2 regions of the Vibrio sp. DW001 genome follow, and region 2 is predicted to be linked to the other one. Evidence: riboswitches for the same ligand, from Rfam matches in the RefSeq annotation. Region 2 holds a riboswitch; the other holds the start of a gene.
What was found. A riboswitch is a leader RNA that binds a small molecule or an ion and turns the genes downstream of it on or off. The one in region 2 is predicted to bind cobalamin.

Region 1 (7,098 bases), on a different replicon from region 2:
GATAGAAAGACCGAGTGTTTGCCCGTGAAAACTCTAATTGATCCACCTGCATAAATTTACTACTGAGTATACTGTAGTTTGGTCTATTTGACGGCAGAGTAGGACGTTTGTTCATAGGCCCGATTTGATAAATATAGTAATCTGGGTCCTCAATCAGAATGCTTTCGATGTTAAATTTGGCAACCTTGCGCCCCGTGGGTGCGATAAGGTCACCGCCCGCAGCGCCGATAATACCATTCACTATGCTCTTATCTCCTGCCACCATAAATGGGCTTTCTGTTACTTCAAACACCACTCTTGGTCTTTGCTTCAATGGTTGAATTTGTTCGCGAACATGAACAAGCTCTTGGACAAGTTTATTGGCCTCAGACGGTCTATTTACCCGTTCACCTAAGCTTGTTATCTGCGTAAGGATTTGGTCCAATGTGACGGGGTCGTACTTCATCACCTCTACGTCCAGTTGTTGCGACATATACTCAGAAAAAAATCGGTTTGAACTGATGATAAGAAGGTCAGGTTTTAGGCCTTTTAGTAACTCGACATTTGGCTTGATGTGAGAACCTACCTTTAGCGCATTGGGGAAGTCGTCGTTACTGCGAGTAACGCCGACCACCTTGTCCTGAACGCCAAGTCTAATCAATATGTCACCAGCTGCGGGTGCAAGTAGGACAATTCTTTCGTAGGCTAAAGCTTCAGGAACAGAAACTAAAGCTAGTAGTATCAGAAGACACCGTAACATCGTAGACCTCGGAGAGTAGTTGTGGGGTAACTTGGTCCCTAAGGACATCATAAATAAGCTCCCCTTTTTTAAAGAAAAGGAACCGTTCAAAATAGCGATACGCAAGATTGATATCGTGCACAGAAGTGATGACCGTCTGTGGCAACTGGTGTAGGTGGTCAAATATCTCTAATGTATGACGGATATCTAAGCTGGAGTTGGGCTCATCTAAATAGATAATCGGGGCTTCCTGATTTAACACGCGCGCTAACATCACTCGACGTTTTTCACCGCCAGAGAGGTCTGAATAACTGCGTTTCTTATACTGTTCGATATCCAGTAACTTCAGTAGCTCGATGGTCTTGTCTTTATCTTGTTGTTGGAACTCATTGGTTTTCAAGTGTACATATCTTCCGAGCAGCGCAACCTCTAGGACGCTAAACGGAAATGAGATATCTGAAAACTGGGGTAGAACGGAAAACAGTCTCGCTCGCGTCGAGTGGGCGATCTCTTCCAATGGTTGTTGCTGATAAAATATGGATTGTTGAGGGGTTTCGATTAACCCAGCAAGCAAATTTATCAATGTACTTTTTCCGCAACCGTTCTCGCCCATTAGTGCCACTTTCTCACCAGATGCAATGGTTAATGAAGGGACGTTAAGGGAGAAATCGCTTCTGCGATATTCTAGATTTTGAATCTTGATATTAGCCATTCCAGAAGTGCTCCCTTCGGTGCTTTAACAGATAGAAGAAGAACGCACCACCGAATACCGCCGTCATAATACCGACTGGTAGCTCCGCCCCGCCTGGGATTATCACTCTCGCAATCGTATCCGATGCCATAAGCAGAAACGCACCAAACAAACTGGAATAAAAGATATTATGTTTCATATCGCTGCCAAAAAGACTGCGAGAGATATGAGGAACGATGAGACCAACAAAGCCGATAATCCCTGAAAAGCTGACCGCCACAGAAACCAGTAAGGTCGAGGCGATAAACACTTTTGAACGGAGGCGATGGACATTGACACCAAGGCTCTGTGCCGAGTGTTCATCTAGAGCCAAGATGTTCAGTTTCATTGAATTGCGGTGCAGATAAAAGAAGACGCCCGAAAACAATAAGGTGCAGATGGTTAGCCTTTCTAGGTTGACCATAAAAATGCCCCCCATTAACCAATAGACAATAGAGTTTAATGAGTCCTCAAAATAGTACTTAGAAAAGCTTATCACCGCAGAAGCGACCACATTCATAACGACCCCGGCTAAGATCATCGTAATTGGATTAATCCGTCCGGCTGTCAGGGACATTCGATAAACCATAGTGAGTCCACCTAACCCTGTTATAAAAGCAAATACAGAGACAAAGTGAACCGGCATACCAAGGGAAATGGCTAACACGGCCCCCAATGCTGAGGATGAAGCCGCGCCAGTGGTAAAGCTGTCTGCCAAAGGGTTTTTCAGCGTAAGTTGATAGATGCTGCCGCTAAGACCGAGCATGGCACCGATAACGGCCGAAAATAACACTCTAGGTACTCGAAGTTCGGTCAGAATTTTGTATTCGATCTGCGACATATCAAAAGGATTGATCCAATTGGGACCGATCAGCGTTGAAAGCAGCATACAAATAATAAAGATAGTAACTAATGTCCACCTCATGCTTCGACCTTATATACAATTCGATTGGCAACAAACAACAATATGAGAGTTAGAACAAACAATATAGCCAATGATGAGGTGTTAAATGGGGTATCCAACAGAGAAGAGCGAATGAGATCTGCGCTGTAAGTTAGTGGGGAAAACTTAGCCAGTATCTGAATAATCATGGGCATCTGGTCGACAGGAAAAAATGTGCCAGAAAGAAACATCATCGGGGTAATCACAAATGAATTCATGGTCGCCTGATCTCTATGATTTTTCATCTTGAGTGAGATGATAAAACCGATAAGCGCAAAGGCAACCAGATGCAGCAGTAATGCCAAGGCAAACTGAATTGAGAAATGTAAACTGATACCACAAAAAACGCTATAAATTGCCACGACAGCGACGGGAATCATGCCTTTGGTGACGCCATAAGCCACTTCGCCAGCCACGATTTGCCACCGCTGGTTAGGTGACAACAGGTACTCCTCAAATATCTTCAGATAGAAACGACTGATATTGATTTCGCTCGCGATATTATAGCTATGGTTCATGCTCGACATCGCTAAAAGTCCCGGTAACAAAAATGTGAGATATTCGATACCTTCAATAGTGGTTCCTTTGCCTACGCCATAGCCGAATGCCATCAGATATAGGAACGGAGGAACCGCTGCTGCCAATATGACACGGATAATCTTTTTCTTTAATACGGTGCATTCCCGATAGTAAATGCCTACGACACCATCAAGCATTCTTTATTAACCTTTTTCCAGTGAAATGGAGGAAAACATCTTCCAATGTGGTTTCTCTGACGCTGGTTTCTCTTACTCTCGTTTTCTTCGAACGGGTTTCCAAAGGTTCGTGAGAGATATCAGCGAGTTTTTCCAACGCTTGCTCTCGGTTATCGAAAAACTCCTGATGAAAATCCTCGGTTTCTATTTCAAGAACATAGCGTCCCAAGTTGTGCTTGAGGTTTTCTGCGGTTCCTTGTGTGATTATTTTCCCGCTATCTATAAAGATAACGCGATCCGCTAATCGTTCTGCTTCCTCGATATAGTGAGTAGTGAGAAAAATAGTGCAGTTACGTTCTTTGTTTATTTTATTGAGAAAAGACCACATTTTCCTTCGACTATGGGGGTCTAAACCCACTGTAGGCTCATCCAAAAACAAGATTTTCGGCTTGTGCATCAATGCGCGTGCGATAACCAGTTTTCGCTTCATTCCACCCGATAGTTTTGAGGCGGGTTTGTCTTTATGCTCTGTTAGCCCGGCGAACTCAAGGCACTCATCGATAGCCTGTGTAAGGTCAGCGCCGCGCATTTTGTACAATAGGCCGTGAACCTTAAGGTTTTCAACAGAGGTTAGTTCTCGGTCAACATTATTGTGTTGAGGTACGACCCCGATTAATCGCCTCAGTTCATGTCTGTTAGAGCGATTTTCTATCTTCTCATACAGAACCTGACCAGAGTCGGGTTCGAGCAGCCCAGTCATCATTTTGATTGTTGTGGTTTTTCCTGCTCCATTCGGCCCCAGAAAGGCGCACACTTCTCCGCAACGAAGGGAAAAACTCATCTCATCGACAGCCTTGCTTTTACCAAAATACCGGGTCAATGATTTAACCTCAATGAAAGCGTCGTCGGTGTGATGTTGGTCTGAAATCATGGCTGTACTGCTCTTTCTATTAAATGAGTATGATCAACGGTGTTAACGTAGCGTTATGTTGGCGTCTTTTGCCGCGTCGACGAGGTGTTGAAGATAGATCTTTTGAATGGATTCTTTGCTACCTAGTCCCTCGAGTAAAGGGGTTACTTTGATGTTTTGCTTCGACAACATCACTTTCCATGAGTCATCATCATCACCAGCCATATCGTTGCTTGCATGGTCTCCAGCCACGACCATTAGCGGTTTTACGGCAACACTTTGTATTGCGTCGCGTTTTAACTGCTCCATTATATTATCGAAGTTAGGATAACCTTCCACTAGGCCAACATAGATATTTACGTCGGGGTAACGTTTATTCATCACCTCTTGCAATTCATAATAGAGACCAGTAGAAAGATGGTCGTTGCCATGACCCATATAGATCAAAGCAGTATTGTTTTCCTTTGCTCGTTTCACATCGCTAGCGAGTGCTTCAGCCAGTTGGTCTAAGTCTTCTCGGTACGGATTGTGTGACCCCCATGTGCCCATTAATGGGCGGCCAAGAACGACTTTATTAAACGGTTTCCATTTCTCTTTTATTGTCTGAATGGAAGCCAGAGCGTCGACAGTGGCTTTAAGATCGATAAACTCTTCACCGTGCGACAACAGCGTCGTTTGAACCACGATATTCTTATAGCCTTCGTTTTGCAGATCAGCCATCGTACCGAGTACGTTTTTAACTTGGTAAAAACCTTGTGGTACCTCGGGATGATTTTTTTGATACTCATCATCCGATGCGCGTCTATGCCAGATTTTACGGATAATACTCGAGGTAAATGCAAATCGGACGGGAGTATCAGGGTAGGCGTTTTGTACCTGTTCTTGTATACCAATAAGTGACCCGATTGCCGTGTCATAGCTTGTACCAAATGCGGCGAGTACAATAGCAGATTTTTCTGTTTTAGCGGGAGAATCCGAAGCGTGAGTAACAGGGATAATAGGCAAGGTGGTCAATAGCCCGATAGAGATGATCTTTAGTGCCTTGCGCGGTATGTTATGTATATTAAACATGCCATTAAAACATTTAGAATTTAACATTTTTATATTCCGTAAGTTTAAGTACAACGTCCTTTCCATCATATGGTGATTCTATTGATGGGGTTCGTGTGACATTTATTTTTGGCTTACAGGATTGAATATCGGGACCGGCCATAAATAGGCCAGTAAACCACGAGTAACCCGCTCGCCTTTACAAACTCTAGTCTCAGAGCTTTTATCATTATTCAGGCAGGTCTCCTGGCTTTTGGGTCAACATCTGGCAGCGCGCCTTCCCGGATATTATCCAGTGGACTAATGTCTGCCGACTCTCCAATTACAGTTGCGGGCACAGCTCAAGCGTCTAACTTGATTCCCTTTTAAGTGTTATTTAACCTAAACACAGAATAATGGGCATTGAGTGATGTCCATTATTCTGTGTTCAGGTCAATTTAATAAATATTACACCTGAATGACAATCATATTGCCTTAAAAACATCAATTATAATAGTGATTAATATCAACAAATATAGATATGTTTTTTTACGTGACATATAAAGAAAAAGAATCGTACGACTATTTAACCGTGTCAAATTAAACAATGACGTTGTGTGAAAATTGTCAGTTATGGTAAATACCATCCCATTTAGGATAGAAATAGGCCATACGTCGATTTTATAATCGTAATACCCTTCTTTATGAGAGGTTCGTCACTGTTTATCGTAGATATTATTTCTATAAGAATTTTTCCTGTGCGCACATACCTCATTTTAATTCAATAATATTAGTAAGTTATATTTTTTGATTAAAAACTCTTCATATCAATTACTGATATTTTTCATGGTTATGGTTTTATCATTTAATCTAAATTGATATTTATCAATTTTATTATCGATGCTGTATGAGAGACTTTGGAAATATTTAGTGATAGGTAGTGCTCGTTTATATCTTCTGAGTACTATTTTATAAAGTGAATCAGGTTAAATCCCTGAACTGTACCCGCAACTGTGAACGAAATATCTAATCTCGTGTGGTTGAATATATACTTCGTAAGTCAGAACCTGCTAAATAACCAACAATCAAACAGCCTGGGCGGGATCACTCAGAGTCATTGTATTTCGATTTCGGCCGCATTTAATGTTTGATTATATATAACTATCCCGATTGTGCCGGAGTTTCTGTTAGTGGGTAAATTAAAGCGTTCGAAAAGCAATAAAGAGCTGCGCTGGGGCTATACCACCGGGGCTTGTGCGGCGGCGGCGGCTCGCGCGGCAGTTCGGATGCTTATTTCGGATAATCCGTTCTCTCAAATAGACATTCAACTTCCCAATCGAGACTTGGTGACATTTCAACTGGTTCGTTTAGAACGAATCGTTGAACGACAAACCGAACAAGTACTTGCCGGTATTATTAAAGATGGGGGAGATGACCCCGACTGTACCCATGGCCTAGAGATTCAGTGTACGGCTAAATGGAGTCGCTATCCCGGCATTCAACTCAAAGGCGGGGAAGGGATCGCGACTGTGACGCTTCCGGGGCTTGAACTTCCGGTCGGTGAACCTGCTATCAACCCGATACCTAGGGCCAATATCCTCGAAATGGTGCGGCTAGAGTGGGATCATTTAACGTCAACATTTCCACCAAACAACAATAATGATTTAGGCGAACCACATTCTGGGCTTGAACTTACTATTTCGGCTCCCGGAGGAGTAGAAGCCGCGAAACAGACCATCAGTGAAAGGCTAGGTTTGATTGGTGGAATCTCTATTTTGGGTACGCGTGGAACGGTAAAGCCATTCTCTACATCTGCTTATGCGGCGTCAGTGAGACAGTCGGTTCAGGTTGCGAAAAGCAATGGTTTAGAACACGTTATCTTAACCACGGGTAGCCGTTCAGAAAAATCGGCGATCAAGCAATGGCCAGAGCTGACAGAATTGGCGTTTATTCAGGCCGGCGATTTTATTGGCGTTGGGTTAAGAGCGGCGAAACGCTTTCACGTAAAGCGGGTCACCTTGGTGGTCATGATCGGTAAATTAGGCAAATTAATTTCCGGTCGAATGATGACTC
Region 2 (7,098 bases):
CTTAATGAAAGACAAACGAACTGGTAAACGACGCGGTTTTGGCTTTGTTGTGGTTGGCAGTAACGATGTCGATAATGTTATTTCTGGATTAAACGATCATGATTATATGCAGCGTACTTTGAAAGTACGTATCGCCAATGATCCTAAACATCCTGAGTCGGAATCGTCTCAATAGTTTCAAAACCAAGTTTTTTGAACGTTATGTATAGTGCTTCTTCTTTTTTAGAAGAAGCACTATTGTAAGCAACCATTTCTCGCTTGCTCTTCATATCATGATTAAAATTGATTAACGAAACTACCCTTCTCGCAATAGCCGCTCCTGAATCAATAATTTGAACCTTATTCCCTAACACTTGTTTTATTTCATCTCTAAGCAAAGGGAAATGTGTACAACCTAAAACCGCTACGTCTATTTTTCCGATAAGTGGCTTCAATACACAAGCTAAAGATTCCATACAGACCGGTTTGCCTTTTAGTTTGTTCTCTGCCATATCGACTAATTCCGTCGATCCTAATAGCTTAATCGGAACAGAAGACAGATAATGTTTAATAAGGGTTTGAGTATACTCTCGCTTTACCGTTGCAGGTGTCGCGATAAGTCCGACTGCAATATTTGAAATAAGAGATGCTGGCTTTATTGCCGGTACAACACCAACAACAGGTATAGAAAATGATTCGCGTAATGAAGGAAGTACAATTGTACTTGCTGTATTGCATGCTATGACAATAACGTCAACCCGATGCCGCTGAGTAGCATAACGCACCATATCATTCACTCTTTCGATGAGCGTATCAGGGTCAAGCTCACCGTAGGGGTAACCTTTGTCATCAAATAGATAGATATAATTTGCGTTAGGAAGTTCTTTGCAAACTTCTTGATAAACTGACAATCCACCAACGCCAGAATCGAAGATCAGGATATTAGCTTGCTGTGGCAAAGTTAAAACCAGTCAGGTAAAGAAGAAAGATCTTACTTAATAGTTTCTATTTGGCAACAATAAAGTCAACTATCTAAGCGCTAGGATTTGTTATTGTTAATATCTCAATATATCTAAACATAGAAAACCCCCAATGCCAGTTAGTCCAACAATTGAGGGGTTTTCATAAAGCCGTTTTGCAATTTAGAACTGATAAGTTCCAGTAAAAAATGCAGTTCGGCCAGGTCCTTTGTAATAGTAATTATCGCCAGTCACGAAACTACTACTCCCATAACCTGTTTCATAATCAGTATCAAAAGCATTATTTACCCGCAATCCTAATTTAAGAGAACTCGTCGCCAAATATCCTATACCTAAATCAACAACAGTATAAGCATCAAGTTCCTTGTCAGAATTGTCTGCTCTTTCTCCCGTATATAACGCCGACACACTCAGATCGAAGTTTTCATAAAAATACATCATATTCCAAGCAAATTTATTTTCAGGGATACGAACTAATGCATCTCCTGTACTTTTATCTTCTGAATCCATCCATTCAGCAACAAGTTCATGGTTGATTGGCCCCGTATAGAAATCAATTGCGACTTCAATGCCTTCTATTGTCGCATCATTAACATTTGAAGGTGTCCATTTTCCGCTTCCATTCTCTTGAGCCCAATTTATAAGGTTTTCGATTTCTGTTTTATATGCCGTAATGCTCCAGTTTAACACTTCGTAGTTGCCTCGAAGACCAACCTCCGCGGACTCCGACTCTTCCGGTTTTAAATTTGGGTTACCTTTATCATAAGCAGATTCAGGCCAATACAAGTCGTTAAATGTTGGCGCTTTAAATGCACTACCAATAGAAGATACTATTTGAAGTGATTTCGAGATTTGATACCCTGCTGCCGCATTCCAAGTTGTCTTTCCACCAAATGCGCTATCATCATCATGTCTTAAACTCAGTTCTAAGCTTAGTGGATCAAATACAAAACTAGAGGTCAAGAATGCCGCTTTGTTTTCTTTATCTAGTTTTTCGTAATTATCCGTATTTGAGCCTCCTCTATCAGCGCTCTCTTTGTAATAATCTAATCCTGCATTAAGAACGATATTATTAAGAGCCAAATAGGTATTTACCCAGGAAACACCATTACGACGAGAAGTTATTGTCCCTTTCGCATTTTGTCCTTCAGCATCACCCGTTGCTTGATAACTCTTACCTAAAAAAAACTGTAGATTAGAAAGGTAATTCTTTTTTTCATATGTAACACCACTGGACAAACTATAGAACTCATCATCTTGTTGATTTTTCGAACCGTCATATTGACCTGCGTATTCGAAATCTGACGATTTGTCATATCCACTAAACATCAAAGACCATTCATCATTTAGTTGGTGATTAATATGACCGAATGCTGTTTGGGCTGAATAACCAAACTTTTCACCATCCGCGGCCAATTCATATATTTTGTAACCATCGCTTTGTTCTTTGTTTACTACAAAAGAACCTTGAGTATTTTCTGAAATATTACCTGATGACCGCCAACCAACTTGGCCATGATCTTCGCTACCATAACCTACTCTCAACTCATGGGTTTCTTCTGAAGATATAGTGCTTATCGCAATCACTCCGCCAATAGCATCAGATCCATAAACAGAAGCCCGTGGGCCTCTCACTATCTCAATACTCTGAATAGCAAAAGCGGGGATTAGTCCGATGGATGCTCCCCCCAACGTTGGCGAATTAACTCTAACGCCATCAACTAAAACGAGGGCATGCTTAGATTTCGTTCCACGGATATATATAGAAGAGGCATTGCCTTTGTTCCCTAGCGTATTAACCGTAATTCCAGGAACGCTTTTCAGTAACTCTAAAGCAGTGGTAGCTTGCGTCGCTTCTATACGCTCTCTATCAATAACCGTTATTGAAGCCAGAGCGGAACTCTCCGCTTGTTCAAAACGGTTGGCTGTAACAACGACAGTTTCGATATCAGAAGAAGATTGTGCAAAAGAGAGTGGTGATGCAGAAACTAGCGATGCCACTGCGGCCGCTATTATTGATTTGTTCATTAATAATCCTGTTCGCGTAAGTCCTAGCAAATGAGAAAGTTCATTTACTTGCTGGCAGGTATTCGGACTTAGGAGCATGACCTATGATAATATTAGTTGGTCGCCTAGCATCTCACTTCCCACTCATCATTGGATGTAGCAGTGTGTGGTTTTCACCGTAGATGTTCGTTCTCTTTTACCGCTGCGCGTCAGTTCTGGATTTTCACCAGATTCCCATTTCAGGCAATTTATAGTTTCAATTGCCACCAGCTCTGGAACGGATACTAATTATCAATATATCTCTTGTCTAGTGGAAAAAATTACGTTTCTACATGAAACTTATTCATATCAGTACTGGACAACCAAGCCGGATTGAATAAAATCTGCGCTCCTTGTGTAAAGTTAAAGGCATATCTATGGCAAACCTGGAAATAAACTCTAATCGCTACCACGAACAGCTGAAAGAGAAGGCGAATCGTCTCAACGAAATGTTTGTTGAATATGATGTACCTGAGTTGGAAATATTTGAATCTCCTGAGCAAAATTATCGTATGAGAGCCGAATTTCGCGTTTGGCACGAAGGTGAAGCTCTTTATTACATAATGTTTAATCAAGGAACTCGTGAGAAAATTCGCGTTGATCAATTCCCTGCGGCCAGCAACGTAATTAACGAGTTGATGCCACTCCTTATAGATACGATCAAAAACAACGATGACCTTCGGAAAAAACTGTTTCAAGTTGATTTTCTGTCAACCTTAAATGGCGAAGTGCTTATTTCTCTTCTTTATCACCGTCAGCTTGATGATAAATGGACTGAAGAGGCAAAAGCATTGAGGGTATTGCTTAATAATAGAGGCTTCAATCTTAATATTATCGGACGAGCAAGAAAAATGAAAATAGTGCTCGAGCGTGATTATGTGATTGAAAAATTAAATGTTCATGGCCGTACCTATATCTATCAACAAGTAGAAAATAGCTTTACTCAACCGAACGGTATTGTTGCTCAGAAAATGCTGGAGTGGGCGGTAGACTGTACGAAAGAAAGCAGTGGTGATTTATTAGAGCTCTATTGTGGGAACGGTAACTTTTCATTAGCCCTCGCTCAAAATTTTGAACGCGTACTCGCAACCGAAGTCGCTATGCCATCAGTAGTTTCAGCTCAATACAATATCACGGCAAATAAGATAGATAATGTCCAAATTATCCGTATGTCCGCTGAGGAGTTTACCGAAGCGATGGAAGGTAAACGGGAGTTTCGACGTTTAAAACAAGCGAATATTGACCTAACTAGTTACAACTGCAACACTATTTTTGTCGATCCACCAAGATCTGGCATGGACGAAGACACTTGTAGAATGGTTCAAGGTTATGAACGAATTTTATATATCTCTTGCAGCCCTGAAACGCTCAAAGAAAATCTCGAATTATTGTCTACAACTCACAAAATTATCAGATTCGCTCTATTTGACCAATTTCCTTACACCCACCATATGGAAGCTGGTGTTCTTTTAGAAAGGCGCAAATAAAGTAAATTAAAAAACGAGCATATCGCTCGTTTTTTAAATACCTAACTAGCTACTCACCCTTAGCGATGAAACCTAGTTTTTTCCCTACCCATAACAGTAACAACAACGTTACTATAATGGCGAAAAAATTCGATCCCGCCCCCGGATACTGAGCTTTTATAAATGCTGAGTAACCAAAAGCACCTACAAAAAAACAAGCCAAACCAACCAATGGGAGTTCTTCTGAAACGGGGTTACGTAAATAATTTTGATAAAGCATTTGTACTGATAGTACCAGTGCTATCAGTGGGAAAATGGAGAAAGCGACCTCGGTTACCGTCAACACAGAAAGTAATGCATTGCTGCACATACCCACAATTACCGCTAAAAGTAGCGTTTTTCTAGCAGAGTCACTTTTCGTTGGATTAGATTCATTCGACATAGTTATATCCTATTGTTTTGTCTTTCTCGCTCTTTTCTGTACCAATAAGCACCTTTGGCGGTCATTCTTAATTGCATCACTAACCTTTCAGTTAGTTCTTCTCTTTCATCTTTACTTAAATCCAACGCTTCTGCGCCGGAGCTAAATACCAAGATCACCGATGCTTCCGCCTGAATAGAAGCTTCCTCTCTATCCATTCCTGTGCTTATCAAATATTCGGTCATTTCAGCCACGAAATGTTGCATCTCTCTTGCCACTGCGGCTCTAAATTCAGCCGATGTACCTGAGCGTTCACGCAATAACAATCGAAACACGTTAGGGCTACTATCAATAAATTCCATAAAGGTTTCTACTGAAGTTCGAATAACACTGCCTTCTTTGGCAATTCGCTGCCTTGCTTGCCTCATAAGTTGCCTTAGGAGTAACCCGCCTTCATCAACCAAGGTTAATCCTAATTCATCCATATCTTTGAAATGACGATAGAATGAGGTTGGCGCAATACCTGCTTCCCTCGCGACTTCTCTTAAACTCAAATTTGAGAAACTGCGATCGGCTCTAAGCTGATTGAATGCTGCATCAATTAATGATCGGCGTGTTTTTTCTTTTTGTAGCGCACGAATTCCCATAGGGGGTTATTTTTACCAATAAAGCCAATTAACGTCTAATTACTATAACGCGAATTCGGACCAGTGAGAAATACACATTGTAAAAGCACAACTAACATCCATTAGATTTGCATAAGTCCGTGATCATTACCACTCTATAGTGTGATGACCATTTACCTATGGTGATAACAAGTTAAAATCTCGCTACAGCAATGTTAACAAAAATCATGGAAGGCGAATCAATATGGCTCGAAAAACTCACTTTGATGTGATCGTAATCGGTAGTGGTCCTGGAGGTGAAGGGGCAGCAATGGGATTAACCAAAGCAGGGTTAAATGTCGCCATAATTGAAAAGGAGCCAAGTGTTGGTGGCGGATGTACGCACTGGGGGACGATTCCTTCGAAAGCATTGAGACACGCAGTAAGCCGAATCATCGAATTTAATAGTAATCCACTGTTTCATCGCAATGTAAATAACGTGCATGCCTCTTTTGCCGATATTCTTAGCCATGCGAAAACCGTTATTGATAAGCAAACACGCCTTCGTCAAGGTTTTTATGATCGCAACCAATGTGACCTTATTTTTGGTAAAGCTCATTTTGTAGATAAAAATCAGGTTGCTGTAAAACAGGCTGACGGGAGCCTAGAATATTATACTGCGGACAAATTTGTCATCGCGACAGGTTCCAGACCTTACCAGCCCGAAGACGTTGACTTTAATCATCCTCGTATTTACGACAGCGACTCAATTCTTTCTTTAGGACATACTCCAAGAAACATCATTATTTACGGTGCAGGTGTCATCGGCTGCGAATACGCTTCCATCTTTCGCGGGTTAGATGTAAAAACCGATCTCATCAACACACGAGATCGCTTACTCTCATTTTTAGATAATGAAACTTCTGATGCTCTTTCATATCATTTTTGGAATAGTGGCGTTGTCATCCGAAATGACGAGACATATGAGAAAGTCGAAGCCACTGATGACGGTGTAATTATACACTTACAATCAGGGAAAAAAATGCGTGCAGACTGTTTGCTCTACGCCAATGGTCGAACGGGTAATACCGACAAACTAAACCTCGAATCAGCTGGATTGACTGCTGACGCCAGAGGGTCTCTAAGCGTCAATAAAAAATATCAAACAAAAGTAGAGCATATTTATGCCGTCGGAGATGTTATTGGATACCCTAGCTTAGCTAGTGCTGCATACGATCAAGGTCGATTTGTGGCACAGAACATTGTGAAAGGAAAAGCCGATACCCACTTAATAGAAGATATCCCTACTGGGATATACACCATACCGGAAATTAGTTCTGTGGGTAAAACAGAACAAGAACTCACTGCTGCGAAGGTTCCATATGAAGTCGGACGCTCTTCGTTTAAACACCTCGCTCGAGCTCAGATCGCCGGAAAAGATATTGGCAGCCTAAAAATTCTCTTTCATAGAGAAACCAAGGAGATATTGGGTATTCACTGTTTCGGGGAGCGCGCTGCGGAAATTATTCATATCGGGCAGGCTATAATGGAGCAAAAAGGAAAGGCGAATAACATCGAATATTTCGTCAATACGACCTTTA

Region 1: it holds a riboswitch for cobalamin, as region 2 does, so the genes downstream of both, L3V77_RS23425 (sirohydrochlorin cobaltochelatase) here and L3V77_RS16655 (TonB-dependent receptor) in region 2, are expected to answer to the same signal.

Annotation. Positions count from the first base shown of each region.
Region 1 is NZ_CP091976.1:1,336,823-1,343,920, forward strand. Features, by position in the region: gene L3V77_RS23400 (ABC transporter substrate-binding protein) at 1-739, opposite strand, end outside; gene L3V77_RS23405 (ABC transporter ATP-binding protein) at 693-1,430, opposite strand; gene L3V77_RS23410 (iron ABC transporter permease) at 1,423-2,373, opposite strand; gene L3V77_RS23415 (ABC transporter permease) at 2,370-3,107, opposite strand; gene L3V77_RS23420 (ABC transporter ATP-binding protein) at 3,100-4,017, opposite strand; gene L3V77_RS23425 (sirohydrochlorin cobaltochelatase) at 4,060-5,094, opposite strand; cobalamin riboswitch at 5,265-5,446, opposite strand; cobalamin riboswitch at 5,947-6,115, shown strand; gene L3V77_RS23430 (cobalt-precorrin-5B (C(1))-methyltransferase) at 6,216-7,098, shown strand, end outside.
Region 2 is NZ_CP091975.1:3,641,756-3,648,853, forward strand. Features, by position in the region: gene L3V77_RS16645 (RNA-binding protein) at 1-175, shown strand, start outside; gene murI (glutamate racemase) at 144-938, opposite strand; gene L3V77_RS16655 (TonB-dependent receptor) at 1,122-2,987, opposite strand; cobalamin riboswitch at 3,023-3,252, opposite strand; gene trmA (tRNA (uridine(54)-C5)-methyltransferase TrmA) at 3,383-4,492, shown strand; gene L3V77_RS16665 (YijD family membrane protein) at 4,542-4,913, opposite strand; gene fabR (HTH-type transcriptional repressor FabR) at 4,916-5,539, opposite strand; gene sthA (Si-specific NAD(P)(+) transhydrogenase) at 5,763-7,098, shown strand, end outside.